2 regions of the Pararhizobium sp. genome follow, and region 1 is predicted to be linked to the other one. Evidence: riboswitches for the same ligand, from Rfam matches in the RefSeq annotation. Region 1 holds a riboswitch; the other holds the start of a gene.
The links. Region 1 has a riboswitch for cobalamin ahead of ACQY8Q_RS26025 (CbtB domain-containing protein). Riboswitches for the same ligand answer to the same signal wherever they lie in the genome.
Positions count from the first base shown of each region.

Region 2: another riboswitch for cobalamin. It lies ahead of bluB (5,6-dimethylbenzimidazole synthase); the one in region 1 lies ahead of ACQY8Q_RS26025 (CbtB domain-containing protein).

Region 1 is NZ_CBDIHY010000003.1:4,186,866-4,191,018, reverse strand. Features, by position in the region: gene ACQY8Q_RS26035 (IucA/IucC family C-terminal-domain containing protein) at 1-162, shown strand, start outside; gene ACQY8Q_RS26030 (CbtA family protein) at 208-978, opposite strand; gene ACQY8Q_RS26025 (CbtB domain-containing protein) at 1,173-1,349, opposite strand; cobalamin riboswitch at 1,397-1,666, opposite strand; gene ACQY8Q_RS26020 (bifunctional diguanylate cyclase/phosphodiesterase) at 1,932-3,698, shown strand; gene ACQY8Q_RS26015 (LysR family transcriptional regulator) at 3,720-4,153, opposite strand, start outside.
Region 2 is NZ_CBDIHY010000003.1:3,738,695-3,742,847, forward strand. Features, by position in the region: gene ACQY8Q_RS23960 (acyl-homoserine-lactone synthase) at 1-173, shown strand, start outside; gene ACQY8Q_RS23965 (DUF2865 domain-containing protein) at 426-1,463, shown strand; gene bluB (5,6-dimethylbenzimidazole synthase) at 1,464-2,156, opposite strand; cobalamin riboswitch at 2,201-2,412, opposite strand; gene ACQY8Q_RS23975 (SDR family oxidoreductase) at 2,455-3,276, opposite strand; gene ACQY8Q_RS23980 (phytanoyl-CoA dioxygenase family protein) at 3,363-4,153, opposite strand, start outside.

The DNA of each region.
Region 1 (4,153 bases):
TGCGATGGCGTTGCGGTCGAGCGCGTGTTCCGCCGGCGAAGCGGCTGCTGTCTCTACTATCGGACAGAGGGCGGGGATTTCTGCGATGTCTGTGTGCTTCTCGATACCGAGACGCAAAAAGGCCGCCTGCAAGCTCATGTCCAGCGTACCGGCGGCCTCTGATTGCCGTTGCCGCGCAAACAATGCCTGCGCGGCAACGATTTTGGCTCAAGCCGATTTCAGAAACTTGTCGTTCAGGTAACCTGAGATCACGCCGAGCACGATCCAGAACGCCAGGGTCGTTGCCAGGGCGGCGACCGCAAATTCCGCACCGAGAACGGACGGAACCGGGCTCGAAATATCAGACGGCTGCGGCGCACCATAGGCATGCGGTGCTGCGATCAGAACAAGGCCGATGATCTTGGCAAGAATTTCACCGCGCAAGACGATGAGATAAAGCCCGGCGGCGGAGAACGCGATGGTCGCGATCCACCAGATCTGCCGGTCATGCAGATCAGCGGCAGGAAAGCCCGGCAATTCCGGCGGCAGGCCGATGGCGGGCAGAAGGTGAACCGTCAACCAGCCACAGGCGCCCCACAGCGCGCCGTTGCGCATGGTAATCGGATAGTTGAAGGCGAGGCTTGCACCGGCGAGCAACAGGCCGAAGCCGGCACCGGCCACCAGATTGGCAATCAGCGTGCCGGAGAACCGGCTCATGCCGAACATGATGCCGCCCTCTTCTTCATGCTCGCCTTCATGGGCATAAGCCGGTGTGACCGGTGAAAGTGCCGACAGGATCTCGCCAATCACAGAAGAGCGGTTTAGTGAAGAATGCTGCTGGCCTTCTGTCGTCGCCGGCGGTTCGGCGGCGGGTTCCTTGACCTCATATTCCTCGGCATGAAGGATGAGCGGGACCACCCGCAATTCCTGCGCCGCCGTCATGAAGACACCGGCGATCAATCCAGCCACCAGTGCGGCCAGAAGTGTTTTGACAATCATGTGATACCCCCAAATTCGAGCGGAGCCGATTTCTCATCAGTGCTCAACGCTCGTCGTGTTTCAATTCCCCACGGCAAAAACCGCCCGATGCCGGAGCATGGGCGCAATCCACGGCAGCGCGATTTCCAAAAGGAAATCCGCCATCCTTTTCATCGATAGAGTGCGGAAAGCCCTCAAGCTTTCCACGGCTCACATCAATGGCAGGGGAAGCCGTAGGAATGGCGGACGTCGTGGGCGGTGTCGTGCAGCACGGCCGAATTGGCAAGGCCTGCACCGAAAACCAGGAAGCCGCCGATCAACAGGGCAAGAATAGCCGTGGTAATGCGGTCGTTGAGAGAAAGCGGAACGCTCGAAACTGTAGTCGTAGCCATGACAACCTCCGTGATGGCGCGTGGGAAATATCCCACCAATTGGGCACCATGCCCTTCATCAACCGGCAGGTTTCCTGGCTCGCGGCGTCAGGTGCTTCCGCACCAAGGAGCCTGTCTCACCTTCCCGAGGCAGGGCCCAAAGGCCCGTCGCCGCAGTGGTTTTTACCGGCTGAACATACCGGCATGACAAACTCTGACCGCTCTACAGTCGCGGGGTCGGCCGTGATAAAGATGCCCAGAATGGGTCCATCCATCACGTTCCCATTTACTCCCCGAAAGCACCTCGCGTTCAGGGAACCAATTGATCCAACGATGATTATGCCGTCGCCCCGGTCCTGTCAATTCAGTGTTGCGACCGACAATGACGCATTGTCGCTCTTGATTTTTCCGTACAATGTCTAAATCTGATATGTAATACGTTGCTGGATTCGCCTAAGTTGCAACTGGTTTCCGGCAAGCAACACTCAATGGTTGTTTGCTTTGGAAAAATACTCTTCTCAATAATGGAACAATAGTTCTTTAGGAACCTTGGCGTAGAGTGCTGCGGCGCTGATACGCGAAGAATCCTCCACAGAGAAAACCATGAAATCGGTGAGGTCCGAACAGGAATTCCAGAATATTCTTCGCCGCCTGGGAATTGCGCTTGACGCTTCTCAGATCGGCGTGTGGGAACACGATACCCAGAAAGACGAAGTCGTCTGGGATCTGCAGATGCACCGGCTCTACGCAACCGGCAAGACGCAAAAGCGGGTCAAGGCGGAGGTCTGGATGAATGCGATCCATCCCGATGATCTCGCCCAGGCTGAGGCCGATTTCGACCGGGCAATCGCAACCAAGGATATTTATTCTTCGGAATACCGGATCATTTTGCCCGACGGTGAAATCCGTTACCTGCGGTCACGTGCCTACTGTTTTGAGGAGGATGGCCATATCACCTTCATCGGAGCAGAATGGGACGTGACGGCGGATGTGCTGCTCAATCGTGAGCTTCGGCGGCAAAAGGCGATTGCCGAGGCGCGCGCGGTGGCCCTTGAAGCAAGCACCGAGCGGATCAAATATGCGGCCGAGCACGATTATCTGACGGGACTTCCCAACCGCCGCTTTTTCGATAGGCGATTGGCGGAACTGGCCGGCGAGACCGGCCCCGAAAAGCTGGCAATCCTGCATATCGGCCTCGACCGGTTCAAGCAGATCAACGACACCGCCGGCCACGCAGCCGGAGACGACGTGTTGAAATCCTGCGCCCGGCAGATCGAAGCCGGCGTTCCGAAGAACTCGTTCATTGCGCGTGTGAGCGGCGATGAATTTGCGGTTCTGATCGCAAATTTTGTCTCGCTCGATGATCTCAAAACCCGGGCCGAGCAGCTGGCGCAGCAATTGAAGCAGTCTGTCTGGCATAATGATGAGGTCTTGCGGACCGGCGCCTCTATGGGGGTCGCGGCGGCCAGCGGCCGCAGTATCGCCAGCCTGCTGGCCGAATCCGACATCGCGTTGCAACGGGCCAAAAAGCTCGGGCGGGGCAGGGTGGAAGTGTACTCGGCACACTTGAAGGCGCAGCTCACCAACGAGCAGCGCATTGGCCGGCAGTTGGCGCATGGATTGGAGAAGGGGGAGTTCGTTCCCTACTATCAGGCTCAGGTGGAGGCGCGAACCCGGCGCATTGTCGGGATGGAAGTCCTGGCGCGCTGGCGTCATCCGAAGCGCGGAATGGTTTTGCCGGGCGAATTCATCAAGGTTGCGAGCAGTCTCGGCCGGCTCGACGATCTCGATGCTGCCATCCTGAAGGCGGCGCTGAAGGATCGTCAGGCCTGGATGCGGCAGGGGGTGCATGTTCCGCGCATCGCGGTGAATGTCTCGGCCGCCCGTCTGTCGGATCCGCTTTTGATCGATGAATTGAAACATCTGGATGTCCGGCCGGATATGCTGTCGTTCGAATTGCTGGAAACCATTTTCCTTGACGACAGCGAAGATGATGTATTTGCCAATGTCGCTGGGTTGAAGGCCATGGGTATCGATATCGAGATCGATGATTTCGGCTCCGGCCATGCGTCGATCATCGGGCTGGTCAAGCTGAAGCCGCGACGGATGAAGATCGACCGGCAACTGGTTTTGCCGACCACGACATCGCGCGAACAGAAGCGCCTGTTGCGCTCGATCATCGACATCGCCAAGGCGCTCAACATCGAAGTTATCGCCGAGGGCGTCGAGACTTTAGAGCACGCCAAGCTTTTAACGCGCCTTGGATGCGATATCCTGCAAGGGTATGCGATCGCTTATCCCGTTCCGGCCGCCGATATGCTGGCACGACTGACTGAGGATCAGCAATTGGGGCTGGTCGCTCAGCATTGACGGCGACAGGTTGCGCGGCTCCTATTGTCCCAACAGATCCTGCATGGCGCTGATGATGCGGCGATGTTGGTGGGCGTGGCGTGTGCGGATGCTGGTGGCGGCGTAGACGGCCTGTTGAATGACAGGAGCGTCTGTGATGGGGAAGGCGATACCTTCACCTTCGAGTCGCAAGGCTGTGCTGCTGGTTACGTAGGCGGCACCTCCCAGCGTTTTCAGGAGGCCGGTAATGGCGATGTTCTGTCCCGATGCCAACGGGGCGGATGAAAGTTGCGGCAGGGCCAGCCGATGGGCGCGATCGAAGGCCGGGGAATAGACGGCCTGGATATATGTCTCCGGCAGCAATTCGCTGACCGTTCGTGCCGTGGTGCCGACCAGCGTGTACGTCATGTCACCGATCCGCTCATAATGGAGATCGGGCAGATAATGTGGCGTGTAGAGAATGGCGAGATCGAGAT
Region 2 (4,153 bases), 450 kb from region 1:
TGGGATGCCCTGGTGAGCGCATTGGCGAACCACAGCGGATCGGCTCCGTCTATGCCGTCGCAGTTGCCTGGGAAGTCACGACCGACCTTTTGGACAGGATGAAAGCCATCGCTGAAATCGGCGGGTCGGTGCTGAAACGGCCGATGTCTCTGGAAACAGCCCGGGCCGCATAAGTTGCATTACCCACGGGAGAGCCACCGATTGTGGCTCTCCCGCCTCGCCCCGCATTTATCTCCCGCCCGCCGTTAACGCTGCTACGCGGACTGCGTTGCAGCACCGTCGAATGACGCTATGATAGCGGCACAGTCAGAGTGCGCAGGATGCTCCTTCGCACCCGGCACGGTGCCGGTACGCTCAGGCGAGAGAAACACGTGACCTTCCGTTCGATATCCCTTGCGGCGCTGATAGCCCCGCTTCTTCTGGTCATGACGACCACGGCCGACGCTTCAGCGGTGTGCGAACGGCTGAACGCCCGCCTTGCCGGCCTGCCGAAAATCGTCGCATCCAATGCAAATCTGCGCGACTATACCGGTGCGATCTCCCGTCAGAACCTGGACCTGCGGCAGGCGCGCAGCGATCTGAGGCGGATGGGATGCAGTTCAGGCAGTGTCATCATCGTCGGCGGTCCGAACGAAGACGCCTGCAACAGCCTGGACGCTGAAATCTCGCAGATGCAAATGGATCTCAAAACACTGAAGGCCCGTCGGCTGAACCTTCTGGAAGGCGGCGACAGCGACGTGACCCGGCGGCGCATTCATGCGGCGCTTGCTGCCAATCGCTGCGGCGAGGAGCAGGATGAAGTGCTCAGTGCCGCCATCGAGGAACCGGAAACCCATCGCAATATCCTGAACGACCTGCCGCCGATCGGCGAAGGCTATCCGGACATGCGCGGCAGCAACACCGATTTCACTACGCCGGATAACGGCTTCGGCCCGAGCGCCGACTATCCCGGCAACCTGCGCACAATGTGCGTGCGCACCTGTGATGGTGCGTTCTTCCCGATCTCCTCGAACTCATCGCCAGCCGATTTTCAACGCGATGCCGAAGCATGCCAACGGCGCTGCCCGGGAACGGAGACGGCACTTTACTATCATGAGCTGGCGACCGAAGAGACAAACCAGATGGTCTCGGCTGCCACAGGCGAACCCTATGCCGATCTACCCTCGGCTTTCGCCTACAAGACCCGCGATCTTAGCCAGCCCGGCCAATGCGGCTGCGCTCCCGTCGGACGCACGGCGACGCAGCAGAGCACCCCGAACGATGGCAAGGGCGTTATCGAGGTTCGCACCCGCAAGAAGGCTGATCCCGCGGAGGTGAAAAGCACCGTTGCCGACCGGGCCTACAATCCACAGGATAACAAGGTTCGTGTCGTCGGCCCGAGCTTCCTTCCGTCGCAGGAAACCTCGATTGACCTGCGGCATCCAGCCGGCCCCGGATATCAGGAACTGCAGCAGACCAACTGATCACTTCATAGGTCGCCCACCCCAGCAGTCGGAAAATACCAGGTCCTCGAGCGGCAAGCGCTGGCGCCAGCCTTTGACGGCCAATTCCGGCTCGGCATAGAGCGTATCGACATAGCCAAGACACAGCCAGGCGATGATCTCGATATGATCTGGAATGCCGAGCACGTCCTTGATATCGCGCTCATGGAAAATGCTGACCCAGCCGACGCCGACGCCTTCGGCGCGTGCGGCAAGCCAGAGGTTCTGCACGGCGCAGACTGTCGAAAATGCATCCATGCGCGGATTGTGCGTCCGGCCGAGAACGACCTTACCGGCGCGGGTCGGATCGCAGGTGACGCAGATACTCACGGGCGCCTTGCGGATTCCTTCGAGCTTCAATGAGCGGTACTTGCCCTGCGCCTCGCCTTCAAACATCAGCGCCGCCTCTTCGTTGGCCCGCTGGAATGCCTCGAAGACACGAGTACGCCGGCCCTCGTCGCGGACGACAATGAAATTCCAGGGCTGCATGAAGCCGACCGACGGCGCGCTGTGAGCGGCAGCGAGCAACCGCCTGATCAGCGCGTCCGGCAAGGGCGCAGGCAGGAACTGATCGCGCACGTCGCGGCGGGTTTCAATGGCGCGGTAGACGGCTGCGCGCTCGTCCGATGAAAATGCGTCCGCCCTCACAAGGCAGTCTTGCGGTTCAGTTTGCATCGTTTGATCCCCAACAATGCGAAACCTCCCGCCGTCCGCGCGGGGCTGGTCTATCTCGTCAGGCCGGTCTTCTGACTGCGGATCATCCGGTTTTGCCGCCTTCCCGGATTGCTTGAAGATCCAGTGGCATAATTCTGAAATGATTCAGAGATTCAATAAAGCAAAACCGTCCCCGTTACAGCGCTGGGCACGTCCCGGACTTTCACCGGGTTCCCGATTCTCCCGCTTGCGCAGGCACCTGAACGAAACGATATGGCCATAGCAGGCCGCCGTTTGCAAGGCGGCCCGCCGGTTGTCATCAGATCGCCGCGACCGGATGCGGCGAACCGTCATAGGCACCCCAGATCGACTGATCCAAACAGATCATCGATCCGGTCATCAGGCCGGATTCCGCCGACGACAGATAGGCGCAGGCGCGCGCGACTTCGGCCGGATCGACCAGACGGCCGAAGGGCTGGCTCGCCGCTGCCTTTTCCAGCCAGTCGCTGGCCGCGCCATGAAATTCGCGTTGGATGCGATCCTCGCCTTCGGATGCCATCCAGCCGATATTCAGACCGTTGACCCGAATCCGGTTGCGCAGCACGGCATAAGCCGTGTTTTTGGTCAGCGTTTCCAGTGCGCCTTTGGAAGCGCAATAGGCAGAGATGAAAGGTTGGCCGGCCATGGCCGACATCGAACCGATATTGACGATGGTTCCCTCGATCTTCTCGCGGCGCATGACGTTGATCGCTTCCTGCATCAGGAAGAACGGCGCCCGCACGTTGACGGCAAACATCCGGTCGAACAGTTCCGGGCTGGTATCGAGGATTGTGCCGCGATCTGTAATCGCCGCCGCGTTCACCAGTGCATCGATACGGCCGAATTCCGTGTCGCAAGCCAAAACCACCTTGCGCGCATCCTCGACCTTTTCCAGATCGGCCTGCACATAGACCACCCGGGTTCCTGTCGCCTTGCCGATCTCGGCCGCCTTGGCCTCGCCCTTGGCGGCATTGCGGCCGCAGATGACGATACCGGCGGCACCCCGTTCGGCAAACAGCGTGGCAATCGCCGCCCCCAGCCCTTGTGTGCCACCCGTGACGATCGCGATCTTGCCATCGAGACGGCCATAATCATTGCTCATTGTATTCCTCCATTTTCGATATCGCCGATGCCAAAAACTCCCGCCCGGCATTCGGGCAGGAGCTCACATTGAGAGAGATGTTTCCGCTAGCTGAGCTTCTTCTCCGACTGGGCTGCAAGCGCTGCCGCAAAAGCGGCTTCCTCCCAACCACCCGACAGCGCTTCGTGCATCAACTGTGCCTGCGTTTTCGGCGCAAGCCCGCCAACTGGCGGATCCCGGTCGAGATTGGTCGGGAAGGAATAACCTTCGGCGCAGGACGCAATGGCACACGCCGCTTCCGCCGAAGACAACCGGCCGTCGGCAAGCATCGCCTTCAGGGCCGGATAGAGAACGGCACTCATGCGCTCCCGGTTGACCGTCTCCATTGCCCGGCCAAACGCCGAGGAGACCTGCAGGAGGTTTGCCACCCGCTTGATCCCTTCGGAACGATTGGTGCCGGCGGCATGGAAGAGGGCCGGGTTAAAGAAGACCAGATCGCCCTTCGACAGCGGCAACTGCACATGGTGACGATCGAAATAATCGCGAAACTCCTGGCGCTTCAGTGCCAGATAGCCCGGAACATAGGTCTGGCTGTAGGGCAGAAACAACGTCGGTCCGCTTTCCAGCGGCATGTCGCAATGCGCCACCGCCCCTTGCAGCGTCAGGACCGGTGACAACCGATGAACATGCGCAGGAAACTGCTCGATGACAGACGAAGTCTGGAAGCCGAGATGATAGTCCCGGTGCGCCGATTGCGCCGCCCCGCCGGGATTGACCCGGTTGACCTGCGCCGTCATCTGGTAGCTCGGCCCGAGCCAGGCTTCGCTGACCAGAGCGATCACGGCATTGCCATAGTAGGCGGCAAAATTCTGAGGGTCGCGCAAGCAGTGTTTTTCCA